One region of the Thalassotalea crassostreae genome, then DNA from elsewhere that is predicted to be linked to it. Evidence: predicted binding sites of a transcription regulator. Region 1 holds the regulator's gene; each other region holds the start of a gene.

Region 1 (10,892 bases):
GTCAAAATTAGCTCGGTAAAAAGCTAATTACAAAAAAGCCGATCATAAGATCGGCTTTTTTATGCACTCTTATCAATTATTGATTGATAAAATCGATACCTTCTTGGATATCTTTATTAAGTGTCGCTAACATTTCTTCTTTAGCGTTTTGCTCATATGCACTTAATTCACCGTAAGGTAGGTATTCTTCAACACCATTCTTACCAAGAAGGACTGGTTGTGCAAAGTACTCTGCATCACCTGTGTTGCCTTGAACGTATGCGTAATCGATAACGCCTTCTTCGCCCTGTAAACCTTTAACTAAAGATAGACAAAAACGAGCTGCAGCAGCGCCCATTGAAAGAGTTGCAGAACCGCCACCAGCTTTTGCCATAACAACTTCAGTACCAGCATTTTGGATACGAGGAGTTAAAGCATCAACTTCTTCTTGTGTGAACTCAACACCTTCAACTTGTGAAAGTAGAGGAAGAATTGTTGTACCTGAGTGACCACCAATAACTGGAACAGCAACGTCTGATGTAGACTTACCTTTCAGTTCAGCTACGAAAGTTTCTGAGCGAATAACATCAAGAGTTGTTACACCAAATACACGGTTAGCTTCGTAAGTTCCTGCTTTTTTGAATACTTCAGCAACAATTGGAACAGTGCCGTTAACTGGGTTAGTGATAACACCAACTAAAGCTTTAGGACAGTTAGCAACAATGCCTTCTGCCAATGTTTTAATGATACCAGCGTTAACTGCAAAAAGGTCAGCACGGTCCATACCAGGCTTACGAGGCATACCGGCTGGGATGATTACTACGTCACAACCAGTTAAAGCGCCTGCTAAGTCGTCAGCACCAAAACCTTTAACAGTTACGTCAGTAGGGATGTGAGATAAATCTACAGCAACACCTGGAACAACTGGTGCAACATCGTATAAAGATAACTCAGAACCAGCTGGTAATTGAGTTTTTAGTAGTAATGATAATGCTTGACCGATACCACCGGCAGCACCTAAAACAGCAACTTTCATGGACTCTCTCCAAATTTGTAGTTATATAAGCAACTAAATAAACGAAATTATCTTAACGATAAAATGTTGAGTAATTACTTTAGAAATTAATAAACGCCCAAAAGATACAGAATTAGGGCTTAAAATACAATCAATTTTGTCATATGACCGCATAAGTTCTTACATCTTTTCTCAGATAATGTAATATAATCAAACCATTGAAGAGCAATTAACACAATAAGACAAAAGTATGAGCCTACAACAAAAGCAAGAAGCGTTAGTTAATGCATTTAAAGAGTTATTAAAGCAGGAACAATTTGGTTCGCAAGGCGATATCGTCGATGCCCTGAAAAACCAAGGTTTTGATAATGTAAGCCAATCAAAAGTTTCTCGTATGCTAAGCAAATATGGTGCAGTACGTACTCGTAATGCTAGACAAGAAATGGTTTATTGTTTGCCAGCTGAGCTTGGTGTTCCAACCGCTAAAAGCCCTCTTAAACAATTGGTGTTGGATATTGAGAGTAATGAAGTGATGCTTATTATTCGCACTAGCCCAGGCGCGGCGCAACTTATTGCTCGTCTATTGGATTCATTAGGAAGTGCAGACGGTGTGCTAGGAACAATTGCTGGCGATGATACTATCTTTATCGCACCGTCTTCAGTTGCAGAGATTGAGTCGACTAAAGAAAAGCTTCATTTGTTATTTCAAAAGATGTAATAAAAGAGGTTTATGGCCTCGTTTGAGCTATTTTTTGTCGCTCACGTCCCTACAAAATTTAGATAAAGAGCACCGCCATTGTTTCTATTATTGCTTAAAGTATCTGGCTGAAAGTGGCACTGAGTAGTCAACAGAACTATCTTAAAACGGAAAGAAAACCCACAAAAAAAGCGACCATACGGTCGCTATTTTAATGTCTATATTATCGGAAACGGTCAGCGCTTAATTTGTTGCTGGCGTTAACCCTTTGTTGATAGCGGTAATATCTGCTTCCGAGATTGTACCGGCTGCTTCTTTAAGACGTAACATATTAATAATGTATTGGTAACGTGTTTGCGAAAGGTTTCGTTTGGCATTATATAAGTTACGAGTACTATCAAGTACTTCTACTACCGTACGGATACCCACTTCAAAACCCGCTTCAGTTGCTTTTAATGCAGATTCTGCTGAAACAACCGATTGTTCTAATGCCTTGATACCAGATACTGTAGCAGTAATAGTGTTATAAGCATTACGAGATTCACGAACAATACCACGATAAGTGATCTGCATATCTTGACTTGCTGCTACGTAATTTTCTTGCGCTGCTCTAACTTGTGAGCTTGTATTACCACCAGAGTAAATTGGTACATTTAACGTAATACCAATAGATTGAGTATCCTGTTCAATACCCGTGACGTCAGTGATGTTGTCGTCAACTTCAGATTGCTTAATCTGACCTGATAACGTCAATGTCGGTAAATGACCTGCTGACTGAATATCGATGGTTTCTTTGGCAATATCCATACTAATTTTTTCAGAAATCAAACGCAGGTTTTTCGCTTCTGCAAGTTTTTGCCATTCATCAGGGTTGTTAGGTGTAGGCAATACTGGGCTGAAGCGAGTAGTATTAAGAATACTTAGATTATTTGGATAAATACCAGTAATTTCACGAAGAATTTCTTCCGCTGTAAAAACTGCGTTTTGTGCGCCAATTTCTTGAGTAATCGCATTATCATATAACGCTTGTGCTTCATGTACTTCAGTGATTGCGGTTAAGCCAACTTGGAAGCGCTGTTTAGTTTGCTCTAATTGACGAGAGATCGCTTTTTTCTCTGCAACAGAGAACTCAAGGCTATCGTATGCGGCTAAAACATTAAAATAAGCTTCGGTCACACGAGTAACCATTTGTTGTTTAACAAATTGATAATTGATGTCACTTTGGTGGGCTTGTTTTTTTGCTACATCAAGACCTAACCAACTGTTGTGATGATACAACTGCATGCTTAAATTAAGAGCTAATTCACTTCCTTCAGCATCAATATCCGTAGTACCTTCAGTTTCTCTTTCTTGTGCAGAGTAAGAAGCTGTTGCGTTTAATTGTGGCAATAATACCGAGCGTGCTTGCTCAATATTTTCTTGTGCCGCTCTGTATTGCGCACCGGCTTTTAATACAGTCGGATCATTGTTTAATGCTAATTGATAAATTTCTTCTAAGTTTTGCGCATTGACTACTGAACTCGTGCTAGCTAATGCTACACCAATAAATAATGCGTTTAATTTTTTGCTCATGAGTTGTTTCCTTTGTTTGCACCCACTTCAACAATTTGTGCAAGTGTACCTCTAATTAATGCTATGCTGAACAGTAATAAATCATTTCAACCTGATTAAAGTGTAACAGAAAGTTATGCTAACGCGTTGTTATCTTTACTAAGTATTACAAATTATGGGCCTAAATAACAATTTTAAACAGTTTTATCCACGTGACGTTGAAATTAAGGCACGTGATATTAAGTATCAGGGATTTTTCCGTATTGATCAGTATCAACTAAAGCATAGATTATTTAGTGGTAACTGGAGTAATTTTTTTTATAGAGAAATTTTCGAGCGAGGCGATGCGGTAATTTTGGTTCCTTTCGACTCAAAGAGTCAGCAAGTGCTGTTAATTCAACAGTTTAGAGCTGGAGCTGTGCGAACCGAAGATAACCCATGGTGTATTGAGTTTATCGCCGGCATGTTTGAAGAAAATGAAAGTCCGATAGAAGTTGCGATAAGAGAAGCTCAAGAAGAAGCGGAATTAGACATAAAGCGCGAAGATATTACTCATGTGATGAATTACTTGTCGAGTCCTGGTGGTACAAGCGAAAAGCTTTATATGTATATCGCAGACATAGATTTAACCAACGTTAAATCAGGTACTGTTGCTGGCCTTGACGATGAAAATGAAGATATTAAAAGTTATAAAGTGAGTTTAGACGTTGCCTTACAATGGTTGGCAGATGGTAAGATTAACAATGCCTCTACGATAATTGGGCTGCAATGGCTGGCGATCAATGCTAATAAATTGGCTGAAACGCCTGACCAGGAATAGCGGACATAACTATCTCTTTCTATAAAGGGAAAGAGAAAGACAAAGAGAAAGAATTAACCAAGATGAAAAAATATCGCCCGAGCCTAAAAGGACTGATAAGTAGTTGTGAGAATAATTACATGCTGTTATTGCGCTTATTAGCCAATATAGACGATGTTGATAGTGAAAGGCAGTTTTTTATCAATGATCACCTTTGTTATTCTATTACCATAATCGAGAAATCTAAATATACTCATGTAGTTGAATTTAAGCAGTTAGTAGCAGAATCAGAATCATTGGCTTCTAAAGTACACTTACCTAAGCCAAGTATGCTTATTCGTTTATACCATGATGCGCGCTTGGCTGAAGTGATCAGCAGTCAAAATATCAGACAAGTAAAACCACGTTATGATTACCCAAATAGTGATATGCATTTACCAGATGAGAAGCAACAAATTCAACATTTTTTAGGCGAGTGGTTGCAACTTTGTTTACGTGATGGGCGAGCGAATATCATTTTAAGTTATGACAACAGTTGATTAATCACTGCTTAATTAATATCAACCTTACTAACTAAGAATCAAAATTAAATACAGATAATCTATGCCTTCAATTACCATTGCACAATTTTCAGATAGTCACTTATTTGCCTTGCCTGAGCAACGTCATTATGGGGCTAATGTGTTGCAAAACCTAAATCATATATTGCAGCATATCAATCAAAATCAACAGGTAGAGCATGTCATATTTACCGGTGATTTAAGTCAGGATCATAGTCTGGAATCTTATCAGCAGTTTAATCAGTCTATTGCTAATTTTTTAACTAAGCCTTTGGCATATATTGCAGGCAACCATGATGATTTACCTGCACTATCAAACGAATTGACCGCCACAACCATATCCCATGACGCACAACTTGCTTTAGGTAAGTGGCAGATACTGTTATTAAACTCTAAAAGTAATACACCGGCAGGATTGGTCGCAGAGTCCGAGCTTGAACGTATTGTTGAAGGCGCTTCAAATTCGGCCAATCAATTGCTATTTATGCACCATCACCCAAGAGATGTGGGATATTTTATTGACCGCCATGGACTGGAAAATAAGCAACAATTTTGGTCGGCAATCGATCAAAATAACAGGATTAAGTTAATTTGCTGCGGTCATGTACATCGAGCGGAAAAAATTGCGGGCGACAACCGTTATAAAGTCGACGTACTAACTTGCCCGGCGACGTCGATTCAATTTGATCCTAAAGTAGACGGCGTCGCCGCATTGCCAATAGGACCAGGGTATCGTTTAATTACATTGCATGACGATGGCAGTTATGACACTGAAACCGTATTTTTAACAGCACAATGATGCGAAGCAATTAATCAGAAGACACTCAACACCAAAGATAAAAAACAAAAAACTAAACACAAAAACTAAATACAAAAGATTAAACGCAAGCCAATTGCGCTAAAGAAACACTAAGCTAATTTCATCGACAGGTCTTTTAAATAATGAAACAAAAAGTATTAGTACTGCATGGATTTAACAGCTCTCCGCTGTCGTTCAAAGCACAATTATTAATAGATTATATTAACGCTAACTTCCCCAATGTTGATGTTGTTTGTCCACAGCTAATGTCAGACCCAATTAATGCGATTGAGCAAATTACCGACATTATCGAACAAGACAAAAATTGCTCTTGGTACGTTACCGGCTCATCACTGGGTGGATATTTTGCAAATTACTTGGTTGATAAATTTAAAATTCCCGCTGTTTTGATAAACCCTGCAGTAAAACCTTATGAAATATTAACCGATGTAATAGGGCCACAAACCAATCCATATACTGATGAACATTACATTGTCACCGAGCAACATCTGCAACAATTGAAAGAATTTGAACGTGATGTGGCAATAGATGATCGTTATTTGGTGCTTGTACAAACTGGTGATGAAGTTTTGGATTACAGGCAAGCGGTTGAAAAATATGAAAATTATGATGTTATTGTGCAGCGAGGGGGCGATCACAGCTTTATAGATTTTGATAAAATGCTGCCAGATATTGTGAAATTTTTCCAATTAGAGAATAATGGTGTTAGTAGTCATTGAAATTTGCTCAAATAGTCGGGCGTAAGCTCGTAAGAAAAAGCAATGAAATGCAATCATCAGTGAAACAATAATAATAACGCTATAGAAGTTAGCGAGAGTATTCATGACAGACCAATATAATTCCGAATCCATTGAAGTATTAAGCGGCCTTGATCCGGTGCGACGTCGCCCGGGTATGTACACAGATACAATCCGTCCCAACCACTTAGGCCAAGAAGTAATCGACAACTCTGTCGATGAAGCATTGGCTGGACACGCACAAAATATTCAAGTTATTTTGCATGAAGACCAATCCCTTGAAATTATCGATGACGGTCGAGGAATGCCTACCGACATTCACCCTGAAGAAGGGGTATCAGGTGTGGAACTTATCTTCTGTAAATTACATGCTGGCGGTAAGTTCTCCAATAAAAACTATCAATTTTCTGGTGGTTTGCATGGGGTTGGTATTTCCGTTGTAAACGCTCTATCGACACGTGTTGACGTTACTGTTAAACGCGATCAAAAAGTTTATGAGATGGCGTTTGAAAACGGTGAAAAAGTTCAAGAGTTAACGGTTGTTGGCGAAGTTGGTAAACGCAATACAGGCTCTCGAGTGCGTTTCTGGCCAGATGCAAGTTACTTTGATTCATTTAAGTTTTCAGTAAGTAAACTTAAACACATATTAAAAGCAAAAGCCGTCCTTTGTCCTGGTCTTAATATAAAATTCAATGACAAAGTTGGTGGTGAAAAACACCAGTGGTGTTATCAAAATGGACTTAAAGATTATCTAACGGAAGCACTTGATGGCTATGTTAAATTGCCGGAAGAGCCATTTATTGGCGACTTTTCTGCGACCAATGAAGCGGTCGATTGGGCAGTATGTTGGTTGACCGAAGGCGGCGAAAGCGTTGGCGAAAGTTACGTGAATCTTATTCCCACCATTCAAGGTGGAACTCATGTAAATGGTTTACGTCAAGGTTTACTCGATTCGATGCGTGAATTTTGTGAGTTTAGAAATTTAGTGCCTCGTGGTGTAAAACTTACACCAGATGATATTTGGGATAAGTGTTCTTATATTCTTTCGGTGAAGATTCAAGATCCTCAGTTCGCTGGACAAACAAAAGAACGTTTATCGTCTCGTCAGTGTGCCGCATTTGTTTCCGGTGTGGTAAAAGATTCATTTAGTTTGTGGCTGAACGAACACACTGAAATCGCTGAAGCATTGGCAGAGTTTTGTATTTCAAATGCCCAACGCCGTATGCGTGCTAGCAAAAAAGTCGTGCGTAAAAAAATTACTCAAGGGCCCGCTTTACCAGGCAAGTTAACCGATTGTGGCTCGCAGGATCTATCTCGAACTGAACTGTTTTTGGTAGAGGGTGACTCAGCCGGTGGTAGTGCGAAACAGGCAAGGGATAGAGATATTCAGGCAATTATGCCGCTACGAGGAAAAATCCTAAATTCTTGGGAAGTTGAGTCAGGGCAAATTCTCGCATCACAAGAAATTCATGACATATCTGTTGCTTTGGGAATAGATCCAGACTCTGAAGACTTATCAGATTTACGTTACGGTAAAATTTGTATACTTGCCGATGCCGATTCCGATGGTTTGCATATAGCGACGCTTTTATGTGCTTTATTCACCCAGCATTTCTTACCTCTAGTACAGGCGGGTCATGTCTTTGTCGCCATGCCACCACTTTATCGAATTGATGTTGGCAAAGAAGTCTTCTACGCCTTAGATGAGCAAGAAAAAGATGGTATTTTAGATCGCATTGAAGCTGAGAAAAAACGCGGTAAAGTTAATGTACAACGATTTAAAGGTTTGGGTGAAATGAATCCATTACAGCTTCGAGAAACAACCATGGATCCAAATACACGACGATTAGTACAACTAACCGTTGATGAATTTGATACGACAATGGAAATGATGGATATGCTGTTATCTAAAAAACGTTCTGGTGATCGTAAAGAATGGCTGCAAGATAAAGGCAACTTAGTTGAGTTAGATTAGTTGAGTTAGATTAGCTGAGCCAGAGTAGCCGCAGAGAATACGAATATTAAATAACAGCAAAAATAGCAATCGCCACTTTAAGTGGCGATTTTTGCATTTAATCTTTAACAAAAGTGATTATTTATGTTGAAAATAGCACACTCGGTAACTGCTCTTATCCAGAGAATTAAATGGTTAAGTCTAACTTCAGCCGCACACAGAGAATGTGCTGAAACCGCAATCGAAACGAAAAAATCAATAGCAAACTATGAAAAAATTGAAGTGTTTGAGCAGTCGATTTATGCAGTTTGTGAATCAGTTGAAGTAAAAAACCTCACTATAGTAAGCGACTCAGTTGAATCTAGTTCAGGTCACAATAATGCTCAGTTGGTAAAGTCAGCGATACGATTTTTGAAATCTAAAGTTTCACTGTTTAGCGCACAATATTCTAGTGATTATCTAGGGCCAGAATATAGAAAACAATTTATTGAGTATATCAATAAAGTAAGAATTGAATTTGACCAATTCAATTATGATCCTGATGGCGTTGGAGCAGGAACCATCACTGATGTCGTGTTTCGACTAAAAGAGTTAAGCGATTAACGCCTTGTTAAAAACGACGCACAGTTATTAGCTTTCAGTGGTTACCTTTTATTTGTTTCTGTTGTGCCTCATTACAAAAGATTACAAATCTAAACTGTTTACATACAGCTAACATTTTTTTAACGGCTATACTGGAGCTAAGTAACTGAAAACATACTTTTTAATGATTTTAATATTAACTAAACAAAAATAACTAGGTGACGTATGAAAAAATTATTTATCGCTTTTTTAACTGTCGTTTTAACTGCGTGTTCAGCAACTGGTGAAAATCCAGAAGAGCAGCGTGCTGCAATAGCTCAAATGAATCAGCAAGTACTTGCTGATGTTGAAAAAGCAAGCCCTGGTGCGATGGCCCAAATTAAATCTGCACCAGGATATGCGACATTTAGTAATGCCCAAATTAACTTGATATTCATTGCCGCAGGTGGTGGTTATGGCGCAGTTCACAATAACGCTACAGGAGAAGTCACTTATATGGATATGTATGAAGGCGGTGTTGGTTTTGGTTTAGGTGCAAAAGATTTTAGAGCTGTATTTGTTTTTAATACTGCAGAAGCATTAAATAACTTTACCGAACACGGTTGGGCATTTGGTGGTGAAGCCGATGCTGCAGCAAAAGCTGATGAAAAAGGTGGTGAAGTAGGTGGCGGTGTGACTATTGGTGATATCACTGTATACCAACTTACTGAAACTGGATTAGCATTACAGGCGACACTAAAAGGTACCAAGTATGTTAAGAATGAAAAGTTAAACTAAGTATTTCACAGGCAGTATAGGCTAAGTAATAGTCTTTACTGCCATATTCGTATATCATCCCCGCCATAGATATCAAACATACAGCTAGTCGCGTATAATTTAATAAGTTTGTTTGATAATTCATCGTTATATTTAGCCAAGGTATTAAAAGACATGAGAAAAGTTCTGTTATCGTTAATTGTTGTCCTAATCGCTAGTTGTTCTTCACACGAAGAAACTCGCATGTCGGTTGCTACTGAGCATATGAGTATTTTATCAGAGATCGAATCTAGAGAGCCAGGCACGATGATGATGGTAAACGATGCGCCTGGTTTTGCTATTTTTAGTAAGTCTGAAATAAACTTAGTTTTGATTTCTACTGGCTCAGGTATTGGTACCGTATATAATAACCAAACCGGTGAAAGAACCTATATGGATGTATTTGAAACTGGCGTTGGCGTAGGCCTTGGTGGAACAGACATCAATTATTTGATTGTATTTAACGATGAAGAGTCGATGACTCGATTTGTGACAGAAGGTTGGACCTTTAGATCGCAATCAGATGCAACAATGATCATCAATGATGATAAAAGTGTCACAATTGACGGTATGAGAGTGTTCGAACATACAGAAGCTGGCGTCGATTTGCACCTGATGCTAAGCGGAATTCGATTTAGCAAAAACCCAGATCTTAATTAGTTCTATTTAACTTTATTTGGTTCAATAGAGTTAACTATCAGAACATTTCTCCGGTTTTTTTATAGATAGATTTCAAGCCAATGCTTTAATGTGAAGCGTTGGTTTTTTTTATCAATTAAATTTTCATTTAAACCATAGGTTCTAACAATGTTTGGTTCTTGCGGCAATTTCAGCTATTATTTTATTAATGAGACAAAAGTGTTTTTTAATAATAAAAATAATAGGTTAGATTATGAAGGTTTTCTTTTGTTTGGTGCTATCAGTCATGCTTTTTGCATGTTCAAGTGACGTAGCCCAACCAACCCATCAACGTGCAGACTTGCGAAACCTCAGAGATAAAGTAGTCATCAACATTGAACAAAACAACCCAGATTTATGGCATAAAATTAACCGTTCCAAAGGATATGCAGTGTTCTCTAATGGTGCTACCCAGACCATTACGCCGCCAAATGGTTTGGGGGTTGGTGTAATCCATAACAATGTTAATGGTGAAAATCATTATTTAATAATGGAAAGTGATCTACTTAATTCTAACAGTCAAATTGTGGTATTGTTCGCCAAAAAAAAACAACTAGAACGATTTGTCGAATATGCGAAAATAATTCAATATAAAACGGATATAGAAAAGCATCCTATTTATGATTTTTCACAGATTGATGTCGAATCCTATTATTTAATCGATGATCAATATATAGAACAAGTAGATCTTGAATCGGCAAAGTTTTGGCAATCAAAGCAATTGA
Region 2 (10,892 bases), 1.6 Mb from region 1:
CCTTAACAAACAGGTGCTTTATATGCTGTTGCTAGGATTTTCGGCCGGCCTGCCCTTGTTATTAATATTCTCATCTTTGTCATTGTGGTTAGGCGAAGCTGGCATAGAAAAATCGGCAGTGACCTATTTTAGTTGGGCTGCTCTTGGTTATTCGTTTAAGTTTGTTTGGGCTCCATTGGTCGACTGTTTGCCAATTCCACTACTGACCAAAAAGTTGGGTCTACGACGCTCGTGGTTATTGGTATCGCAATTATCCATTGTACTGGCAATTTCTATTATGGCATTTACCAATCCGGCAGTAGAAGATCAGTTAATATTTATGGCGTTGGGCGCAGTTTTACTTGGTTTTAGCTCAGCAACTCAAGATATTTCTATCGATGCCTATCGAGTTGAGTCTGTATCGGTTAATATGCAAGCCTTGGTAAGTTCAAGTTATATCGCCGGTTATCGCTTAGGTATGATCGTTTCAGGTGCGGGGGCATTATATTTAGCAAGTTTTTTTGGCACCACGCCAGATAATTATCAATATTTAGCGTGGAAAAATACCTATCACTTCATGTCTCTATTTATGCTTATCGGCATTATCGCAACATTTTTAATCAAAGAGCCTGATATTCGAGATAAAAAACTTACATACAAAGCCAATGAATACCTAGGTTTAGTATTTACATTTGCGATCTCTGTGTTCGTCTTCATTACTTGGTTTGTCTTTACGTCGGACATCAGTATTCATGTTAAAGACTTCCTAACGGACATTGTGTACAGTAAAAATTTATCCGCATTTTTAGTTGAATTAGTTCGTCTGTTTGTTGGTATTTTTATCGCAATTGTCGCCGCTAAATTAACCAGTAAAACTCGCTTTGTCAGTAACGAACTAATTGATCAAAGTTACCTTGCACCAATCAAACAGTTTTTTAACGATTACAGTAAATCTACCGCATTATTGCTGTTAGCCTTAATCGGTCTATATCGTATTAGTGATATTGTATTAGGTGTAATTTCGAATGTTTTCTATCAGGATATGGGCTATAGCAAAACTGAAATCGCTGACGCGGTTAAATTATTCGGTTTGATAATGACATTGTTCGGTGGTTTTGTTGGTGGAATTTTATCAATGAAACTCGGCGTTATGCGAGTTTTGTTTATCGGAGCTTTTCTTGTTGTTGTAACTAATTTATTGTTTATTACCCTAGTCTATTCAGGCCACAACTTACCAGTATTATATGCTGTCGTTTCCATGGATAATTTAGTTGCTGGCATCTCAAGTGCAGCATTTGTGGCTTTCCTTTCTAGTTTAGTAAACGTCAAATTTACCGCAATGCAGTATGCGATATTTTCATCATTAATGACGCTGATCCCAAAAGCATTAGCGGGTTATTCTGGAAGTATTGTCGACAGTTTAGGTTATGTACCGTTTTTCATAATCGCTTCGGCGATTGGCTTGCCAATTTTGATATTAGTTTATCTGGCCAACAAACAACTAAAACTGCGTCAAACCTAACGATATAAACACATACCAACTTAGCAATTTGTAAACAGAGAAATTGATAGAGCAAAGTATTGAATTTACAGATAAACTTAGATTATCTTTGCTATAGTTACAATTATAAAAATTAATAAAACCAATATAATTAGGGACCTAGAAAACTATGTTATTACGTCTGTTGTTTATTCTACCTGTTGTTATGTGTCTGATATGGTGGTGGTATTTAAAGCAGCATAACTATACCGCGAAACAGGGCATCAAAGGCTTTGCTTACATTATTGCTTTTAATGTTTTTGTCATTGGCTTCTTCACATTAATGATCCATATCACCGATTAGATTTATTTTTCCACCTGCAAAAACTATTTTCAGATAAATCATTCGTTTGCATCACCACGGACTATACTGTACTCTGCGCACGCCTCAGCATTCACTGGGGTTTTGATTATTTGCAAATGAGACTTATCTATGAGCTTTGACGCTTTGGGGTTATCCCCCGCCATTCTATCAGCAGTTGCTGAACAAGGTTATGACACCCCTTCTCCTATTCAAGAACAAGCGATCCCTGCGGTATTAGCCGGCAAAGACGTGATGGCTGCTGCACAAACCGGTACCGGAAAAACCGCTGGTTTTACATTGCCAATTCTTGAACGATTAAGCGGTGGCGATAAAGTTAAAAGTAACCATATTCGAACTCTCGTATTAACACCGACTCGTGAACTTGCCGCGCAGGTAGGCGAAAGTGTCTCTACTTATGGTAAGAATCTAGGTTTGAGCTCATACATTATTTACGGTGGCGTTAAAATTAACCCACAAATGATGGCACTTAGAAAAGGTATCGATATTTTAGTAGCAACACCTGGCCGACTATTAGATTTGTATCAGCAAAACGCCGTTAAGTTTTCACAGGTTGAAGTCTTAGTGCTTGATGAAGCAGATCGTATGTTAGACATGGGCTTTATTAGAGACATAAAAAAAATCCTTGCGCTGTTACCTAGAAAACGTCAGAACTTACTATTTTCAGCCACTTTTTCAGATGAAATCCGTGATCTGGCCAAAGGCCTAGTAAATAATCCTGTCGAGATTTCGGTGACGCCAAGAAACGCAACAGCAGCGACTGTTGAGCAATTAGTTTACACCACTGATAAAAACAAGAAAGCACGGCTATTGTCTTATTTGATTGGCCATAATAATTGGCAGCAAGTATTGGTGTTTACTAAAACCAAACACGGCGCAAATAAGCTTACTAAACACCTTGAAGCTGATGGTATTAAAGCATTGGCGATCCACGGTAACAAAAGCCAAGGTGCGAGAACAAAAGCACTCGCTCAGTTTAAAGACGGTAGTATTCGTGTGCTAGTAGCAACCGACATCGCGGCCCGTGGTATCGATATCGACCAATTACCACAAGTAGTTAACTTTGAGTTGCCACACGTTGCCGAAGACTACGTGCACCGTATTGGTAGAACAGGTCGAGCAGGAAGCACAGGTCATGCCATATCTTTAGTATGTGCCGACGAATTTAAACTGATGGTTGCTATTGAGCGCTTAACTCAAAAGAAATTAGAACGTGCTGAAGTCGAAGGTTTTGAAGCGGCTAATGCTGTACCGAAATCTCATGATATTCGTCCGTTAAAACCGAAGAAACCGAAAAAGCCAAAAGCAAATAAGATTGAGCACCAAGATGGTCAACGTAGCTCGGATGTTGCACGCGGTCACAAACCGGCAGGCAAAAACAAAAAGCACGTAACTAAGGACAACCCTTGGGCGAAAAACACTTCGAGACGAAGAAAGCCAAGTGGCGGCACCGGTAAAAGTGGCGGCTCAGGTAAACCTAGCGGCAGCGGTAATAAAGGTCGTCATACTCGATAAGTAAACGTTTTAGCTACAGTTTCCGACCACAATAAATCAAAGGCTCAAAATAGGTTTCTATTTTGGGCCTTGTACCAATTGAGATAAATATGTGATCTACTTTTGGCTGAGGAAAAATGAGCAGATAATTATTTCACTTTGTACTATTTATCCGACCAAACCGCCAGCTCATTTTGACTTGGATCGGTAAAATGAAAACGACGCCCACCAGGAAAACTAAATATGGGCTGGACAATTTTGCCGCCGTGCTCAGTCACTTTATCGACACTGTCTTCAAGATTATCTGAATAGAATACAATTAAAGGTGCCCCTTGCTGATAATTGGCATGAGCATCACTCTGATAGAAACCGCCATTGATGTTTCCATCATTAAAAGCACTATACTCATCACCATAATCAACAAACTTAAAATCAAATACACGTTGGTAAAACGACTTGATCGCACCGATATCTTTAGCAGGTAATTCGAGATAACTTATTTTGTGATGTTGTTCCACGTTTTGTCCTTATTTATATCGTATCCATATGCCGAAAACTTTAATCTAAATCTTTGGTTTAAAACTTTAAGTTTTAAACCAAAATTGCTCAGGCATAAAAAAACCGAAGTAAATTAAATTTACTTCGGTTTATCAATATTAGCAATGTAAGTGTTTGCTGCTAGATCTTAGCCAGAACTTAGCCAACTAGCGCAAGTAATACACCAGCGGCTACTGCCGAACCTAGTACACCAGCAACATTAGGTCCCATTGCATGCATTAACAAGAAGTTATGAGCATTTGACTCTAAACCTACTTTGTTAACAACACGTGCTGCCATTGGTACCGCAGAAACACCTGCTGCGCCAACCAGCGGGTTAATTGGATCTGATGAGAACTTACGCATCAACTTCGCCATTAATACCCCAGCTGCTGTACCAATTGAGAATGCTACCGCACCAAGAGCAAGAATACCTAAAGTTTCAACATTTAAGAATGCTTCAGCGCTTAGCTTTGAGCCAACACCTAATCCTAGGAAGATAGTCACAATGTTAATTAACTCATTTTGTGCTGTTGAGCTTAAACGATCAACGACACCACATTCTCTCATTAAATTACCTAAACAGAACATACCTACAAGTGGTGTCGCTGCCGGCAAGAAGAATATTGTTAAAATAAGTACCGCTAACGGGAAGATTACTTTCTCAAGCTTAGTCACATGACGTAATTGCTTCATCACAACTTTACGTTCTTCTTCATTGGTCAATGCTTTCATAATAGGCGGCTGAATAATTGGTACTAGCGCCATATATGAATAAGCAGCAACTGCAATTGCACCAAGTAGTTCAGGAGCAAGTTTAGAAGCAAGGAAGATTGCTGTTGGACCATCAGCACCACCAATAATGGCAATTGCAGAGGCGTCTTTTAGGGTAAAGTCAAAACCTGGAATTGCATTTAATGCAATCGCCCCAAACAGCGTCGCAAAAATACCAAACTGTGCAGCGGCACCAAGTAATAACATTCTAGGGTTCGCGATAAGCGCCCCGAAATCAGTCATTGCCCCTACGCCCATAAAAATAAGCAAAGGGAAAATACCGGTATCGATGCCTGCATAATAAATATAATGCAATACGCCACCGACCTCTGAGAAGCCCGCTACTGGAATATTAGTTAAAATAGCACCAAAGCCAATTGGTAATAATAATAACGGCTCAAAACCTTTAGCGATTGCCAAATAGAGTAAACCTAAACCGACCAGCATCATGATAACTTGGCCTAGCTCGAAATTCGCTAAACCAGTTGATAACCAAAGAGTATATAACGACTCCATTATGACACCCTTATAGTGTTAGCAATGCATCACCGACCGCGACCGCATCACCTTCTTTAACATTAACTGCAGAAATAGTACCAGACGCAGTTGCTCTGATTTCAGTTTCCATTTTCATCGCTTCCATAATGATAACAACATCGCCTTCGCTAACTGTGTCACCAGCTTTAGCAACAATCTTAAAGATGTTACCTGCTAGTGGTGCATTAATTGCTACACCAGATGATGCAACCGGCGCACTTGCTGCAGGAGCAGAAGCAGCAGAAACTGGTGTCGGAGCGCTGCCCGACACAGCGATATGTTCAATCGAACCACTTGGCGCGACGATCACGTCGTAAACTTTACCATCAACTTGAACCGCATAGCTTTCTGGTTCGCCAGAATCACTTGCTGCGACTTTTAAGTCATCTTTGCTTGGCATTGGTTCAAACGCATCAGGATTGTCACGATTTTCTAAGAATTTCAAACCAATTTGTGGGAATAATGCGTACGTTAATACGTCATCGATCACTTCATCAGCTAAGGTAATATTTTTCTCTTTCGCCAGCTCACTTAGTTCTGCGGCTAACTTATCCATTTCTGGCTCAAGTAAATCGGCAGGACGACAAGTAATTGCTTCTGCACCATCAAGCACTTTAGCTTGTAACTCAGCATCAACTTCTGCTGCTGTTGCACCATACTCACCTTTAAGAACACCTGCAGTTTCTTTAGTGATTGATTTATAACGCTCACCAGTTAAAACATTGAGTACTGATTGCGTACCAACAATTTGAGATGTTGGTGTAACAAGAGGGATATAACCAAGGTCTTTGCGAACTCGTGGAATTTCTTTAAGTACTTCATCTAACTTATCTGCTGCGCCCTGTTCTTTTAATTGGCTTTCCATGTTCGTTAACATGCCACCAGGAACTTGTGCTAACAAGATACGTGCATCAACACCTTTTAAGCTACCTTCAAACTTACAATATTTTTCACGAACATCTCTAAAGTAAGCCGCAACCTCAGCAAGTTTTGTCATATCTAAACCAGTATCTCGGTCACGACCTTGAACTGCTGAGACAATTGATTCTGTTGGCGAATGACCGTAAGTCATACTCATTGACGAAATAGAGGTATCAATTACATCAACACCAGCATCAATTGCTTTAATGTGAGTTGCCATGCTTAAACCTGTGGTTGCATGACAATGCAATGACAATGGCAATTCAACAGTGTCTTTTAGTTTAGCGATTAGCTCTTCACCATCGTATGGATTAAGTAAGCCGGCCATATCTTTAATACATAAAGAATGTGCGCCCATATCTTCAAGTTTCTTGGCCATATCTAACCAACCTTGAGTAGTATGAACCGGAGACTCTGTAAACGATAAGGTACCTTGTGCGTGAGCACCAACTTTTACTGCTGCTTTAATCGCTGTTTCAAGGTTGCGAGTATCGTTCATCGCGTCAAAAATACGGAAAACATCAATACCATTTACGTGAGCACGTTCAACAAACTTCTCAACAACATCATCAGCATAATGACGGTAGCCTAAAATGTTCTGACCACGAAACAGCATCTGTTGTTTGGTGTTAGGCATTGCTGCTTTAAGTTTACGAATGCGTTCCCAAGGATCTTCACCTAAATAACGAATACACGAATCAAACGTAGCTCCACCCCAAGATTCGATAGACCAGAAACCAATTTCATCCATTTTACTGGCAATTGGAAGCATATCTTCTAAACGAAAACGTGTTGCTAAAAGTGACTGGTGGCCATCCCTTAATACGACTTCAGTGATACCTAAAGGTTTTGACATAGTTTACTCCTAATTTTTTCCGTTGTTCTTGCGGTAGTGAGCGACTGCTGAGGTAATGGCTGCTACCACGCCTTCTGGAATTTCATTTGGGTTCGCTCGAGCAGTGTTTGTTGATGCAGGCACTGGCTCTTCAAAATTACTGGCAATCTTAGCTAATAGTTTAATCGCAAAGATTAGCATGCCTAAAAACGCGAATACGAACGCCATGCCAACTAGCATGAGCATACCCGCTTCAATAAATGTTTCTGTTAGATTTTCCATAACTATTCTCAACAGTTAAAAGAATTAGAATAATCACTCCAATTTATAAAATCAACTGAGAATGTTAATTCTTTGTGTATAAATCTCACTAAAAAGACACTCAATTGTCCAATATACTGGCGTTTGCAACCAATAAAAGTACAATTAAAAAAAGTTAAATTTATTTTCATTAAGCACCCAAAGTACTACATGGCTATAAAAACGGAAAGAATAACTGGTTAAAAATCACGCTATTGTCATCATAATTAGTCAAAGTGATAAGTTTTTTATGCAGAATGAATGGGGTTCATACAAAAAAGCCCATCACGTTAGATAGGCTTTTGTAAAATCCGTCGAATTGTCCAAAAAGTCAATTATGCACGCTAAATTCGAAGCAAAAGTTTCTTGAAATCAGAAACGAAGAAGTGGCACTCAATGAGCCACCTGTTTATTGTTATTTTAACGCTTCAATGGCCATTTTATTACCATTTTTGGCAGCTAAAGTTAGCCACCTTCTGGCTTCTTCGGCATTTTTTTCAACCCCTATTCCAGAAGAGTAGAGGTAACCTAGTCCATATTGAGCCTCGGGGTGATTCCTTTCGGCTGCAAATTTAACCAAATGAAAGCCTAGTTCCTCGTTCTTTTCGATGTCTTCGCCGCTCAAGTATATGCGACCAAGAGCCCATGCTGAGGTGACATCGCCTTTATTGGCTGCAGCTTCAAATAGCACGATAGCATGGTCTACTTTTTTTTCTACCCCCTGCCCATAATAAGCCATTAAAGCTACGTACCTCATCGTTTTGGGTCTCTGCATACTGACAATTGCGCTAAAGTTTGAAAATGCAGTTTCATAATTTTTTTCAACACCGTTACCTGTGTAATATAATTCACCTATGTCTTCATAAGCCGCGAATTCCTTGTACTCTATTGCTTGACGTAAATAACTTAAACCAAGCCTAACATCTTTCTCCTGTCCAAGACCATTGATTGCCATCAACCCTCTCACTCGATAAGCAGGACCGAAGCGATCAAGTTCAATTCCAGAAAGTATGTCATTGGCTGATTTGTAATCGACTGCGCCCCCTTTGCCGTAAAAATGTAACATGGCCATTTGATATTTTGCCTTACGGTGGAGAGTAGTTTTTTGGTAATGACTTCTAGCAGCGGTATAATCTCCATTAGCCTCGGCGATCACGCCTAAAACGAAATGGCAATCAGTTTCACCTTTGTCAACACATTTGGATGCCCAACGTTTTGCCTTTTCAAAGTCCCTTGTATTATTGGTCGCTTCAACCGAATAGAGCTTAGATAAACTATTCATGGCATTTACATTTTCGTTCTGTGCTGCCATGTTCAGCCAAAACAAAGCTTTCTTATTGTCGACTTCTTTAACCTTGAAATAATAGATGTTTTCAGCATCAGGTCCAACTCTATAGGCATTGCCTGTAATATATTGTGCTTTAACATCACCATCTTGGGCTTTTGATAAACATTGACTTAAAGACTTACAGTGAGCCCTAGACTTCATTACCTTTCTAGCATTCTCCCAAATTTCGTCATCAGTTTCTGCCTTAGCAACAAAAGGTAAAAGCAATGGAAGCAGCAGCCCTATTCGTAATGACAAGCCGACGTATTTTTTTGCTAGAATTTTGTATCTATTCATTTTATTCTCTGCGTGGTGTTAGTTTATGCGTCTATAGGACACAATTTGTTGAATTAGCTCTCAATCTTTCTCGTTATGCTAGCAGAACAAATTGAGAGAGTTTTACTCAACAACTTAGAATTTTAACAATAATCATTTGAATTTGAATAATCAACAATCTATTTCCTCTTAGATACTAATTGCCCATCCTAATGGATGGGCTTTTCGTTTAATGTGGCGGACGCGGCAGGAGTCGAACCTGCGACCGCCTGGGATCTTGTATTAGCGCCTGGTACTCAGAAAAATTTAGGCAATAAAAAACCCGAGCCTTTCGGTTCGGGTTTTCTATTTAATGTGGTGGACGCGGCAGGAGTCGAACCTGCGACCGCCTGGGCTCTTGTATTAGCGCCAGCTACTCCTGGCAGAACCATCAATAAATTTTCTTCCAGATACGAAAAAGCCCATCCTAATGGATGGGCTTTTCGTTTAATGTTGAGGTTGCTACAAGGGTCAAACTGCGAATGCCTGGGATCTTGTATTAGCGCCTGGTACTCAGAAAAATTTAGGCAATAAAAAACCCGAGCCTTTCGGTTCGGGTTTTCTATTTAATGTGGCGGACGCGGCAGGAGTCGAACCTGCGACCGCCTGGTTCGTAGCCAGGTACTCTATCCAGCTGAGCTACGCGTCCGCGGTCGGTAGTTTTAAGTGATACCTCACTTCGATTGACAACCACTTCACTATTAAGAAAAGTGGCGGACGCGGCAGGAGTCGAACCTGCGACCGCCTGGTTCGTAGCCAGGTACTCTATCCAGCTGAGCTACGCGTCCGCAATCATTTTTTCCCATTTAATTTTAATTAAAAACTAAAATTAAATGGCGGTGAGGGAGGGATTCGAACCCTCGATAGGGTATAAAGCCTATACTCCCTTAGCAGGGGAGCGCCTTCAGCCTCTCGGCCACCTCACCAATGGCGTGCATATTAATGGATTCGAGAAATAAGTCAACGGATTTTTTCGTCTTTTTTTCTGTTTGGCGATATTTCAAACAAGAAGACTATTTTTCACACCATTTGAGACAAAAGGTTAACAGTAAAATTACGATATTTAACTTTACTGCTATTTTCCAATTCTACAGAAATAAATTATTTATTCCCTGAATTTTCATCATCGCCTTTTTCAGCTTGTATACGCATATAAATTTCTTCACGATGAACAGAAACTTCTTTCGGTGCGTTAACGCCGATACGTACTTGGTTCCCTTTAACCCCTAAAACAGTGACTGTAACGTCGTCACCCACCATAAGAGTTTCACCAACTCGTCTAGTTAATATAAGCATCCAAATGCTCCCTTTTTTAAATTTAAGAAATCGAAATAAAAGCTAACTATTCTGCAGTCATTGAGAAATCATTAACTCTTGAACCATGGTAACAAATTGAACAGATAGATAAACACTGAAATCCAATTATTTTCCATAACACATTAAAAAATTTAGCAAACTTTTCAGAAAAAGCTCTAATTAATTGAATTTAAGTTAAATATTTTATGCAATTTAGTAACAGATTGCTCCATTAGTTTATTAGACACGAGAACTGCTATTTTAATTTCAGCTGCATAAATCAGCTCAATTTTAATATTCTCGTTATTGAGAGTTTGTACAAGAGTTGCTGCAACACCGCTGTGTGACTTCATACCATTACCGATGGCCGAAACCTTTACTAAGTCTTGCTGACCTATCACCGAATCATGTCCGTAGTTATTCGCTACTGCCATACTAAGGGCTAAACTCTGCTGATAATCAACTTCATTAACACTAAAGTATATTGATAAAGCACCATCACTGCCTGCTAACTGACTAAGCATGTCAATTTCAATATCGGCTTTTGCTAGCTCATTTAGTATTGCTACTGAAAAGTGATTATTTGGCTTAATTTTTTCAATCTTGATCAGTGCTTGATTGTTATCTGCGGTAATCGCCGATACAGGATGTTTCTTATCTTTTTGCTGCTCAAAGTCAATGCGAGTACCTGTGCCTTTTGAAAAGCTGGAAAGTA
Region 3 (10,892 bases), 1.0 Mb from region 1:
AACGCCGATGCTAAATGGCCATTATCTTTTAACGCATCGTCAATAGCAGGGCGTAACTTTTGCTGTAAGTATCGACTGATATTTGGCGAATAACCATGCTCTCCATTAAATCCGTAGGTGATATCATATTGATAATCTTCACCATCGGTAACGTGAATATCAATATATAAGTCTGCTGACGTTTTCTCTAGCGCTGTAATGACAGCACGCATTTCTACAGCATCAGCTTTTGCGTAGTCGCGGTTTAAGTTTAGGTTTTGGGCAGTAGTTCGCCAACCCATATTTGTTGGACCACGCTGGTTTACCCGGTTAAATTCACTACTACGTTCATGGCCATCAACATTTAATATCGGTAGGAATACGACATTGACATTATCAAGGAGTTCTTGCTGATCACCATGGATAATATCCCTCAGCAGCATCAAGCCAGCATCTTTGCCGTCGATTTCTCCTGAGTGAATTCCTGCTTGAATAAACACCGTAAATTTTGGACTTGAGGCAATGCTTTCTAGTGTCGATAGCCCATCTGATGTGGCTAAGACAACTTTAATTGCTCTATTTTGAGGGCTGTGACCTAGCTCCAATTGAACCAGTTTTGAAGATGAGTCGACTAACCTGTCGATATATTCAAACGTTTCAACGTAATTCGGTGTACTGTTCAAGCCAAATCGTTCGGCAGGTGTTTGCCATGGGTGTGACGAGTCTTTAATTAATAGTTCACTCTTACCGGTAAACTTTTCAATTGGCGGTAATAACGTTTGATCAGCATTTGCAATGTTTGTCATGAAACACGTCACACTTAACGTAAACAGAAAATTTTTAATCAAGTTTTATTCCTTCAGCGAATTTTCAAGGCATTTTGAACTAAAACTATAAGACAAACTTATAAAACATAGCAACAAAGTGAATTATTATTCATTTTGAAAAAAATTGTTTAATAGATTTTAGTGATTTTAAAGGCAATAAAAAAGGAGCATCTAGCTCCTTTTTATTTCAATGTTTTTACAAGTCAATTTTACTTATGACGTGCCAACGGCGTAAACTCTTTATTTAACTGTCCTGTGTAATTTTGACGAGGACGGCCAATTTTTTGACCAGGTTGAGTAAGCATCTCATCCCAATGTGCACACCAACCAACGGTACGAGACATGGCAAAGATAACAGTAAACATACTAGTTGGGATACCGATTGCTTTTAAAATAATACCTGAGTAGAAATCTACGTTAGGGTATAACTTCTTCTCAATGAAGTAAGGGTCTTCTAAAGCAACTTTTTCTAATGCCATAGCAACATCTAACAATGGATCTTTAATACCAAGTTCACCAAGTACTTCGTGACAGGTTTCACGCATAACTGTTGCACGTGGATCGAAGTTTTTGTATACACGATGACCAAAGCCCATTAGACGGAACGGGTCATTTTTGTCTTTCGCACGAGCGACGAACTCATCTACATTTTCTAAACTGCCGATTTCTTCAAGCATTGTTAGACAAGCTTCGTTTGCGCCGCCGTGGGCAGGGCCCCAAAGTGAAGCAACACCTGCAGCAATACAGGCGTATGGATTAGCGCCAGATGAACCAGCTAAACGCACAGTAGAAGTCGATGCATTTTGTTCGTGATCTGCATGAAGAGTGAAGATACGATCCATTGCTTTAGCTAGGATAGGGCTTACCTTATACTCTTCTGCTGGTACAGAGAACATCATGTGTAAAAAGTTTTCAGCGTAAGATAAATCGTTACGAGGGTATACGAACGGCTGACCAATGCTGTATTTATAAGCCATCGCAGCAATTGTTGGCATCTTAGCAATTAAACGGTGAGCACAACGTTTACGAGCTGCTGGGTTGTTAATGTCTAAATCTGAGTGATAGAAAGAAGACAACGCTCCAACCACACCACAAACCATTGCCATTGGGTGGGCATCGTGCATAAAACCACGGAAGAAGTTCGCTAATTTTTCATGTACTAACGTATGGTTAGTAATGATGTTTACGAATTCATCGTATTGTTCTTGATTAGGCGCTTGACCGTTTAATAGGATATAACAAACTTCTAAATAATCAGCTTTGTTGGCTAAATCGTCAATAGCATAGCCGCGGTGTTGAAGAATACCTTTACCACCGTCGATAAATGTAATTTCAGATTCACATGATGCAGTGGCTAAAAATCCTGGGTCGTAGGTGAAATAACCAGCACTTCCTAATGTACGGATATCAATTACATCATTACCAGCAGTACCACTTAAAATTGGTAATTCTGCAATATCTTGACCTGCAATGCTTAGCGTGGCTTTATTGTCAGCCATAGTTATTCCTCTATTTTTCAGTTAGTGATGATTTTGTATTGTTATTAGAGATAACAGAGAAACAAAATCTCCGCAATATTGACTTTAGTCTAATCGTTTTTAGATTTAGTTAACGTTAAGATTACAAAAGTGTAACAAAAAAGAGCTAAATGCTTATTGATGAAAAGTAAGTCAATATTCATGAATATAAATTTGGTGCGTATTTTACTCTGATTTAGGGGTAGAAAGTCAATTCAAAACTGCATCTAAAAGCATTTTTATGCAAATTTTTTTATTGGCTGGCTAAAAATACAGCAAAAAGCAATAAAAGTGGTGTTAAAATTGTAATTCAAATATTACATCTATATAATTCGACTCGTCTATTTCAGGCTATTTACATTAATCACTAAAATTGCTTGAAATGACCATTAATAATGAATGGCTATTATTAAAGTATTGTTTTGTTTACTACAATTAGTAACCGAATGGTTAGAAAAATAATGGAACTTCATTAACTAAATATTAGTTAAATACAATTTAGGCAATAACTGTGAATAAAAATAGACCTGTAAATCTTGGTTTAAGCACAATCAAGTTTCCGCCAGCGGCACTCGCATCAATACTGCATCGTGTTAGTGGTGTAATGATGTTCTTCGCTATCGGTATCCTAATCTGGGCACTTTCAGTCTCACTATCATCTGCAGAAGGTTTTGCTTCTGTTAAAGAATGTTTAAATGGGGCATTCTTTAAATTTATTATGTGGGGCATTCTTACTGCTCTGGCATATCACTTTGTCGGCGGTATTCGTCACTTAATTATGGACCTAGGTCATCTTGAAGAAAAAGGTTCAGGTCAAACAAGTGCCAAGTTTGTTATCGCTCTTTGGTTAATTATATCTGTGCTAGCAGGAGTTTGGTTATGGTAAATAACGCAGCTACATTAGGTCGCAGTGGTGTTCATGATTTTATTTTGATCCGTGCTAGCGCAATCGTTTTAGCTTTATACAGTGTATTTATGATGTGTTGGTTTATCTGCACACCAGAAGTAACTTATGAAGCTTGGTCTGGTTTGTTCTCAAACTTAGCCATGAAGATTTTCACAATACTTGCAGTTATTGCAGTACTTTTCCACGCTTGGATTGGTATTTGGCAGGTATTAACAGACTACGTAAAGAACACTATGTTACGTGGTTTACTTCAATTTTTATTCACTATTACCCTGTTCGTTTATGTTGCAGCGGTACTATTAACTGTGTGGGGTGTGTAAGTGAGCGTTCCTGTTCGTGAATTTGATGCCATTGTAATTGGCGCTGGTGGTGCGGGTATGCGCGCTGCTTTAGCAATCTCTGAATCAGGCCAGTCATGTGCCTTGATTTCAAAAGTATTCCCAACTCGTTCTCATACGGTATCAGCGCAAGGTGGTATCACTGTTGCTCTTGGTAACGCCCATGAAGATCACTGGGAACAACATATGTACGATACCGTAAAAGGTTCTGATTTCATCGGTGACCAAGACGCTATCGAATACATGTGTAAAACTGGTCCTGAAGCAATTATTGAACTTGAGAATATGGGCTTACCATTCTCTCGTACTGAAGAAGGTAAAATTTACCAACGTCCTTTTGGCGGCCAATCTAAGAATTTTGGTGGTGAACAAGCGGCTCGTACAGCGGCTGCCGCCGACCGTACTGGTCATGCACTTCTTCATTGTTTGTACCAACAAAACGTTAAAAATAAAACCAACGTTTACTCTGAATGGTACGCATTAGATTTAGTTAAAAACTCTGATGGTAATGTTGTAGGTTGTACTGCAGTTTGTATCGAAACTGGTGAAGTTGTTTACTTTAAAGCTCGTGCAACAGTATTAGCAACCGGTGGTGCTGGGCGTATCTTCGCATCAACAACTAATGCTCACATTAATACTGGTGACGGTGTTGGTATGTCACTACGTGCTGGCGTTCAAATGCAAGACATGGAAATGTGGCAGTTCCACCCAACGGGTATCGCTGGTGCTGGTGTTCTTGTTACAGAAGGTTGTCGTGGTGAAGGTGGTTACCTTCTTAATAAAGACGGCGAACGTTTCATGGAACGTTATGCGCCAAACGCAAAAGATCTTGCTGGTCGTGACGTTGTTGCTCGTTCAATGATGACGGAAATTCGTGAAGGTCGCGGTTGTGACGGTCCTTGGGGTCCACACATTAAACTTAAGCTTGATCACTTAGGTCGCGAAACATTAGAAAAACGTTTACCAGGTGTTTGTGATTTATCTAAAACATTTGCTCACGTAGATCCTGCTGAAGAACCGATTCCAGTAATTCCTACATGTCACTACCAAATGGGTGGTGTACCTTGTAACGTAAACGGTCAAGCACTAACGATTGGCGCAGATGGCCAAGAGAAAGTTGTTGAAGGTTTATTCGCTGTTGGTGAGATTGCTTGTGTATCTGTACACGGCGCTAACCGCTTAGGTGGTAACTCATTACTTGATTTAGTTGTATTTGGCCGTGCTGCTGGTAATTTCCTAGGCAAGTACTTGCATAATACTGAAAACGGTAAAGATGCTTCACAATCTGATTTGGACGCAGCACTTGCTCGTTACAATCGTTGGGAAAGCAGTGATAAGGGTGAATGCCCAACTCAAATCCGTAAAGACCTACAAAGCTGTATGCAATTAAACTTCTCGGTATTCCGTGAAGGTGAAGCAATGGCTCAAGGTATGAAAGAACTTGAAGAAATTCGTGAACGTTTACAAAATGCTCGCTTAGACGACAAGTCTTCTGAATTTAACACCCAACGTATCGAGTGTTTAGAATTAGATAACTTGATGGAAACAGCGTTTTGTTCAGCAAAAGCTGCGAACTTCCGTACTGAATCTCGTGGTGCTCATGCCCGTCAAGATTTTACAGAACGTGATGATGCAAACTGGTTATGCCATTCAATTTACACACCGGGCACAGAAGAAATGTCTAAGCGTGATGTAAATATGGAACCAGTACACCGCGAAGCTTTCCCTCCGAAAGCACGTACATACTAAGGAGTTGTCGAGATGAACCAGAAGTTTTCAATCTATCGCTACAACCCAGATGTTGACGCGAAACCATACATGAAAGAGTACACATTAGAGATCCCTGAAGGATCTGACATGATGGTACTTGATGCACTTATTTTATTAAAAGAACAAGATCCTACATTATCTTTCCGTCGTTCATGTCGTGAAGGTGTTTGTGGTAGTGACGGTTTAAACATGAACGGTAAAAATGGTTTAGCTTGTGTTACACCATTATCTGATGTTAAAGCTAAAACGATTGTTCTTCGTCCATTACCAGGTTTACCGGTAGTACGTGACTTAATTATTGATATGACTCAGTTCTACAATCAATATGAAAAAATTAAGCCTTATTTAATTAATGACGGCCAAAATCCTCCAGCTCGTGAACATCTTCAATCAATTGAAGAACGCGACAAGCTAGATGGTTTATACGAGTGTATTTTATGTGCTTGTTGTTCAACGTCTTGTCCATCATTTTGGTGGAATCCTGATAAATTTATCGGTCCAGCAGGCTTATTACATGCGTATCGTTTCTTAATCGATAGTCGTGATACAGCAACTGACGAACGTTTAGATGGTTTACAGGACGCGTATAGCGTATTCCGTTGTCATGGCATTATGAACTGTGTTGACGTATGTCCTAAAGGGTTGAACCCGACTAAGGCTATTGGGTCAATCAAATCAATGTTGTTACAAAGAGCGGTATAACTAAGCATACTTAACAACGTGTTTTGTTGTTAAATAGTATATCGCCGGGCCTATGAAAATAGGCCTGGCATTTTAGTTTTAAAGGGGCTGAATAACGCTTTTTATTTGATCAAACCTTCTTTGCTATAAGAAGATGATATAAGAAGTTGATATTTAGCAGATAAATTAATAACTGTTCGTGATAAATTACGATTAGTTTTATTTCAAAGAGGAATAACAGGCAATGCCAGAAGGTGTTATGAAGGCCTGGTTAGAGTCTTCCCATTTCAGCGGTAATAACGCTGAATACATTGAAGAATTGTACGAAATGTACCTTGAGAATGCTCATTCGGTATCCGATGAGTGGCGCAAGGTTTTCGATGATCTTCCAAAATTAGACGGCGTAACGACAGAAACCAATCATTCGATTGTTCGTGACGAATTTCGCCAATTAGCCAAAGAAGGCGTAAAGCACGTAGCGGTGAGTTCAGATGCTGATGCTAAGCAAGTTCGCGTTCTTCAGTTAATCAACTCATATCGTTTCCGTGGCCACCAGAATGCTCGTCTAGACCCATTAGGTCTATGGAAACGTGAACGTGTACGTGATCTAGAATTAGCTCACCACGAACTTTCCAAATCTGAGTTTGATAAAGAATTTAACGTTGGTTCTTTAGCCGTAGGGCAAGAATCAATGAAACTAGGGGACATCTATAAAACCCTAGAGCAAACGTATTGTGGTGCTATCGGCGCTGAATACATGCACATCACCTCAACGACTGAAAAACGTTGGTTACAACAACGTTTTGAATCAGTACGTTCAAAAGCAGAGTTTTCTAAAGAATTAAAAACAGAAATTCTTAAAGATTTAATTGCTGCTGATGGCCTAGAAAAATATTTAGGCGCTAAGTTCCCTGGTGCAAAACGCTTCTCATTAGAGGGCGGTGATGCATTGGTGCCTATGCTTAAACAACTGATCACTCGTGCCGGTGAGCATGGTACTAAAGAAGTTGTATTAGGTATGGCTCACCGTGGTCGCTTAAACGTTTTAGTTAATGTTATGGGTAAAAACCCAAGCAAATTATTTGATGAATTCGCCGGTAAGGTAGATCAAATTGGCTCTGGTGACGTTAAATACCACCAAGGTTACTCATCAGATTTTGTAACTCCAGGTGGCAACGTGCATTTAGCACTAGCGTTTAACCCATCTCACTTAGAGATTGTTAATCCGGTTGTTATCGGCAGTGTAAGAGCGAGACTTGACCGTCGTGATTGTGATAAAGGTGACTTAGTATTACCAATTACTATTCATGGTGATTCAGCTGTTGCCGGTCAAGGTGTGGTACAAGAGACCTTTAATATGTCGCAAGCACGTGCATATAAGGTTGGTGGTACGATCCGAATCGTAGTGAATAACCAAGTTGGTTTTACTACTTCGAAACCTGAAGATACTCGTTCAACAGAATACTGTACGGATATTGCAAAAATGGTTCAGGCACCAATTCTTCATGTTAATGGTGATGATCCTGAAGCCGTAATTTTGGCAACACAAATAGCGTTAGACTTTAGAAATAAATTTAAACGTGATGTTGTAATCGATTTAGTTTGTTATCGTCGCCATGGTCACAACGAAGCCGATGAGCCAAATGCAACTCAGCCGTTGATGTATCAAAAAATTAAGAAACATCCTACGCCGCGTCAACTTTATGCCGAACAGCTAGACGCTGAACGTGTATTAACATCTGCGCAATCTAAAGAATTAGTCGATGTTTACCGTAAGTTACTTGATGAAGGTCAATGTACGGTAGAACAATGGCGCCCAATGACAGAACACTCGGTAGATTGGACACCTTATTTAGGTCACGATTGGGATGATGCGTACGATCATGAAATCTCGGTCGACAAACTTAAGCAATTAGCTGAGTCAATTTCAACTTACCCAGAAGATCACAAATTACAGTCACGTGTTAAGAAAATCTACGATGACCGTAAGAAAATGGCCGCTGGCGAAAAAAATCTTGATTGGGGCTTTGCTGAAAACTTAGCTTATGCAAGTATTGTTGATGGCGGTGATCGCGTTCGTATTACCGGCCAAGATGCTGGTCGTGGTACGTTTTTCCATCGTCACTCGGTATTACATAACCAAGAAGATGCTTCAACGTACATGCCATTGCAACATATCTCGAAAGACCAAGGGCCTTTTGAAGTATACGACTCAGTACTATCTGAAGTCGCGGTGTTAGCGTTTGAATATGGTTACACAACGGCTGAACCAAGTGGTTTAACTATTTGGGAAGCTCAATTTGGTGATTTCGCCAATGGCGCGCAAGTAGTATTTGATCAGTTTTTATCAAGTGGCGAGCAAAAGTGGGGCCGTTTATGTGGTCTAACTGTATTGCTTCCACATGGTTATGAAGGTCAAGGTCCAGAGCATTCATCTGCTCGTCTTGAACGTTTCTTGCAACTTTGTGCTGATCACAATATGCAAGTATGTGTGCCTTCAACACCAGCGCAAGTATTCAATATGTTACGTCGTCAAGTTGTACGTCCTATGCGTCGTCCTCTTATCGTAATGTCACCGAAATCATTATTACGTCATCCTTTAGCTGTTTCTTCATTAGAAGAATTAGCAAGCGGTGAGTACAAAAATGTGATTGGTGAAATTGATGAGTTAAACAACAAAGATGTAACTCGTGTTGTAATGTGTTCGGGTAAAGTTTACTACGAATTATTAGAACAACGCCGTAAGAATGAACAGAAGAATGTTGCTATTGTTCGTATTGAGCAATTGTATCCATTCCCTGAAGCAGAATTAAAAGACGTTATCTCACAATATCCAAACGCGAAAGATTTCGTTTGGTGTCAAGAAGAGCCTCAAAACCAAGGCGCATGGTACTGTTCACAGCACCATTTCCGCAGTGTAATTGATAATGACTCTACCTTGACTTACGCAGGTCGCACAGCGTCAGCAGCACCTGCATGTGGCTATATGTCTTTGCATGTAAAAGAACAGCAAGCATTAGTAAATGATGCGTTAACGTTTGATAAATAATCAAATAAAAGAATTTGTGATTAAGGAATAAAAATGACGACTGAAATTAAGGTTCCAGTTTTACCAGAATCAGTTGCTGATGCAACGGTAGCTACATGGCACGTACAAGTAGGTGACAGTGTCACTCGTGACCAAGTATTAGTAGAAATTGAAACTGACAAAGTAGTACTAGAAGTACCTGCAACATCTGACGGTATTATTACTTCTATCAGTGAAGAAGAAGGCGCAACTGTACTAGGCGAGCAAGTAATTGCAATCCTAACTGAAGGCGAAGCCGCAGCTGCTGCACCAACAACAAGCACTGAATCTGCAGCACCTACAGCCGCAGCTTCAGTAATTGATATTAACGTACCTGTATTACCTGAATCGGTAGCCGATGCAACCGTGTCTACTTGGCACGTAAGCGAAGGTGAAGTGGTAACACGTGATCAAAACCTTGTTGATATTGAAACGGATAAAGTTGTTTTAGAAGTTGTTGCTCAACAAGACGGCGTGATTGGTAAAATCATTCACGCTGAAGGCGACACGGTTTTAGGCGACCAAAAAATTGGTGAATTAAACGCCGGTGCTACATCTGCACCAACATCAGCTGCAGCGCCTGTAGCTGAAGAAGCTGGTGATGACATTGCATCGCCATCAGTGCGACGTTTACTTACTGAAAGTGGTTTAACTGCTTCGCAAGTTAAAGGTACAGGTAAGGGCGGTCGTATTTCGAAAGAAGATGTTGCTGCACACTTAGCCGCTGCAAAAGCTCCTAAAGCTGAAGCACCAAAAGCAGCCGCTGCTCCAGCAGTATCGGTTGGTGAGCGTAGCCAAAAACGTGTTCCAATGACTCGTTTACGTAAAACAATTGCAAACCGTTTATTAGAAGCGAAAAACTCTACAGCCATGCTTACGACGTTTAACGAAGTAAACATGAAGCCAATTATGGACTTACGTTCACAATATAAAGACTTATTTGAGAAAACTCATAACACTCGTTTAGGTTTTATGTCGTTCTACGTAAAAGCTGTTACTGAAGCGCTTAAGCGTTACCCAGCGGTAAATGCTTCAATTGATGGCGATGATATTGTTTACCACAATTTCTTCGATATCTCGATTGCTGTATCAACACCACGTGGTCTAGTAACTCCTGTTCTTCGTGATGCAGACCAACTAGGAATGGCTGGTATTGAAAACGGTATCCGTGATTTAGCGATTAAAGGCCGAGACGGCAAGCTTACTATGGATGAAATGATGGGCGGTAACTTCACTATCACTAACGGTGGTGTATTTGGTTCATTAATTTCAACGCCAATCCTTAACTTGCCACAAGCGGCAATTTTAGGAATGCACAAAATCCAAGACAGACCGATGGCCGTTAACGGTAAAGTTGAAATCTTACCTATGATGTACTTAGCGTTATCATACGATCACCGCTTGATCGATGGTAAAGAGTCAGTTGGTTTCTTAGTAACAATTAAAGAGTTACTAGAAGACCCAGCTCGCTTATTATTAGATATCTAATCTAAAAACAAAGTTTAATAGAAAGCCGCTTTTTTATAGCGGCTTTTTAATGTCTGGATTTTGACAAATCCAAGGCAGAACTCATATAGGCTGTTAACGGTAAAGTTGAAATCTTACCTATGATGTACTTAGCGTTATCATACGATCACCGCTTGATCGATGGTAAGAGTCTGTTGGTTTCCTTGTAACGATTAAAGAGTTACTTGAAGATCCAGCTCGTCTACTTTTAGATATCTAATCTAAAAACAAAGTTTAATAGAAAGCCGCTTTTTTATAGCGGCTTTTTTATGTCTAAATTTCAGCAAATAGTTTGAAAAA

Evidence for each region. The regulator ArgR, encoded in region 1, controls arginine synthesis, uptake and breakdown. The targets are predictions, from matches to a motif close to ANTGAATANNTATTCANT.
Region 2: a site for ArgR is predicted at 7,375-7,392, ahead of LT090_RS04035 (OadG family protein). Genes of this name have one in related genera too.
Region 3: a site for ArgR is predicted at 2,554-2,571, ahead of LT090_RS09410 (citrate synthase). Genes of this name have one in related genera too.

Annotation. Positions count from the first base shown of each region.
Region 1 is NZ_CP017689.1:3,186,800-3,197,691, reverse strand. Features, by position in the region: gene mdh (malate dehydrogenase) at 77-1,015, opposite strand; gene argR (transcriptional regulator ArgR) at 1,245-1,712, shown strand; gene tolC (outer membrane channel protein TolC) at 1,935-3,263, opposite strand; gene LT090_RS13870 (NUDIX domain-containing protein) at 3,418-4,062, shown strand; gene LT090_RS13865 (DUF1249 domain-containing protein) at 4,125-4,580, shown strand; gene LT090_RS13860 (metallophosphoesterase) at 4,645-5,400, shown strand; gene LT090_RS13855 (YqiA/YcfP family alpha/beta fold hydrolase) at 5,544-6,140, shown strand; gene parE (DNA topoisomerase IV subunit B) at 6,244-8,133, shown strand; gene LT090_RS13845 (hypothetical protein) at 8,257-8,715, shown strand; gene LT090_RS13840 (lipid-binding SYLF domain-containing protein) at 8,920-9,471, shown strand; gene LT090_RS13830 (lipid-binding SYLF domain-containing protein) at 9,625-10,149, shown strand; gene LT090_RS13825 (lipid-binding SYLF domain-containing protein) at 10,382-10,892, shown strand, end outside.
Region 2 is NZ_CP017689.1:898,638-909,529, reverse strand. Features, by position in the region: gene LT090_RS04060 (AmpG family muropeptide MFS transporter) at 1-1,501, shown strand, start outside; gene LT090_RS17060 (hypothetical protein) at 1,650-1,823, shown strand; gene LT090_RS04055 (DEAD/DEAH box helicase) at 1,953-3,356, shown strand; gene LT090_RS04050 (VOC family protein) at 3,500-3,853, opposite strand; gene LT090_RS04045 (sodium ion-translocating decarboxylase subunit beta) at 4,032-5,162, opposite strand; gene oadA (sodium-extruding oxaloacetate decarboxylase subunit alpha) at 5,173-6,960, opposite strand; gene LT090_RS04035 (OadG family protein) at 6,970-7,221, opposite strand; gene LT090_RS04030 (tetratricopeptide repeat protein) at 7,655-8,863, opposite strand; tRNA gene LT090_RS04020 (tRNA-Arg) at 9,454-9,530, opposite strand; tRNA gene LT090_RS04015 (tRNA-Arg) at 9,593-9,669, opposite strand; tRNA gene LT090_RS04010 (tRNA-Ser) at 9,716-9,807, opposite strand; gene csrA (carbon storage regulator CsrA) at 9,983-10,177, opposite strand; gene LT090_RS04000 (aspartate kinase) at 10,354-10,892, opposite strand, start outside.
Region 3 is NZ_CP017689.1:2,162,995-2,173,886, reverse strand. Features, by position in the region: gene LT090_RS09415 (M14 family metallopeptidase) at 1-785, opposite strand, end outside; gene LT090_RS09410 (citrate synthase) at 1,016-2,305, opposite strand; gene sdhC (succinate dehydrogenase, cytochrome b556 subunit) at 2,835-3,209, shown strand; gene sdhD (succinate dehydrogenase, hydrophobic membrane anchor protein) at 3,203-3,550, shown strand; gene sdhA (succinate dehydrogenase flavoprotein subunit) at 3,551-5,317, shown strand; gene LT090_RS09390 (succinate dehydrogenase iron-sulfur subunit) at 5,330-6,040, shown strand; gene LT090_RS09385 (2-oxoglutarate dehydrogenase E1 component) at 6,264-9,068, shown strand; gene odhB (2-oxoglutarate dehydrogenase complex dihydrolipoyllysine-residue succinyltransferase) at 9,102-10,574, shown strand; partial or broken gene LT090_RS17255 (2-oxo acid dehydrogenase subunit E2) at 10,679-10,762, shown strand.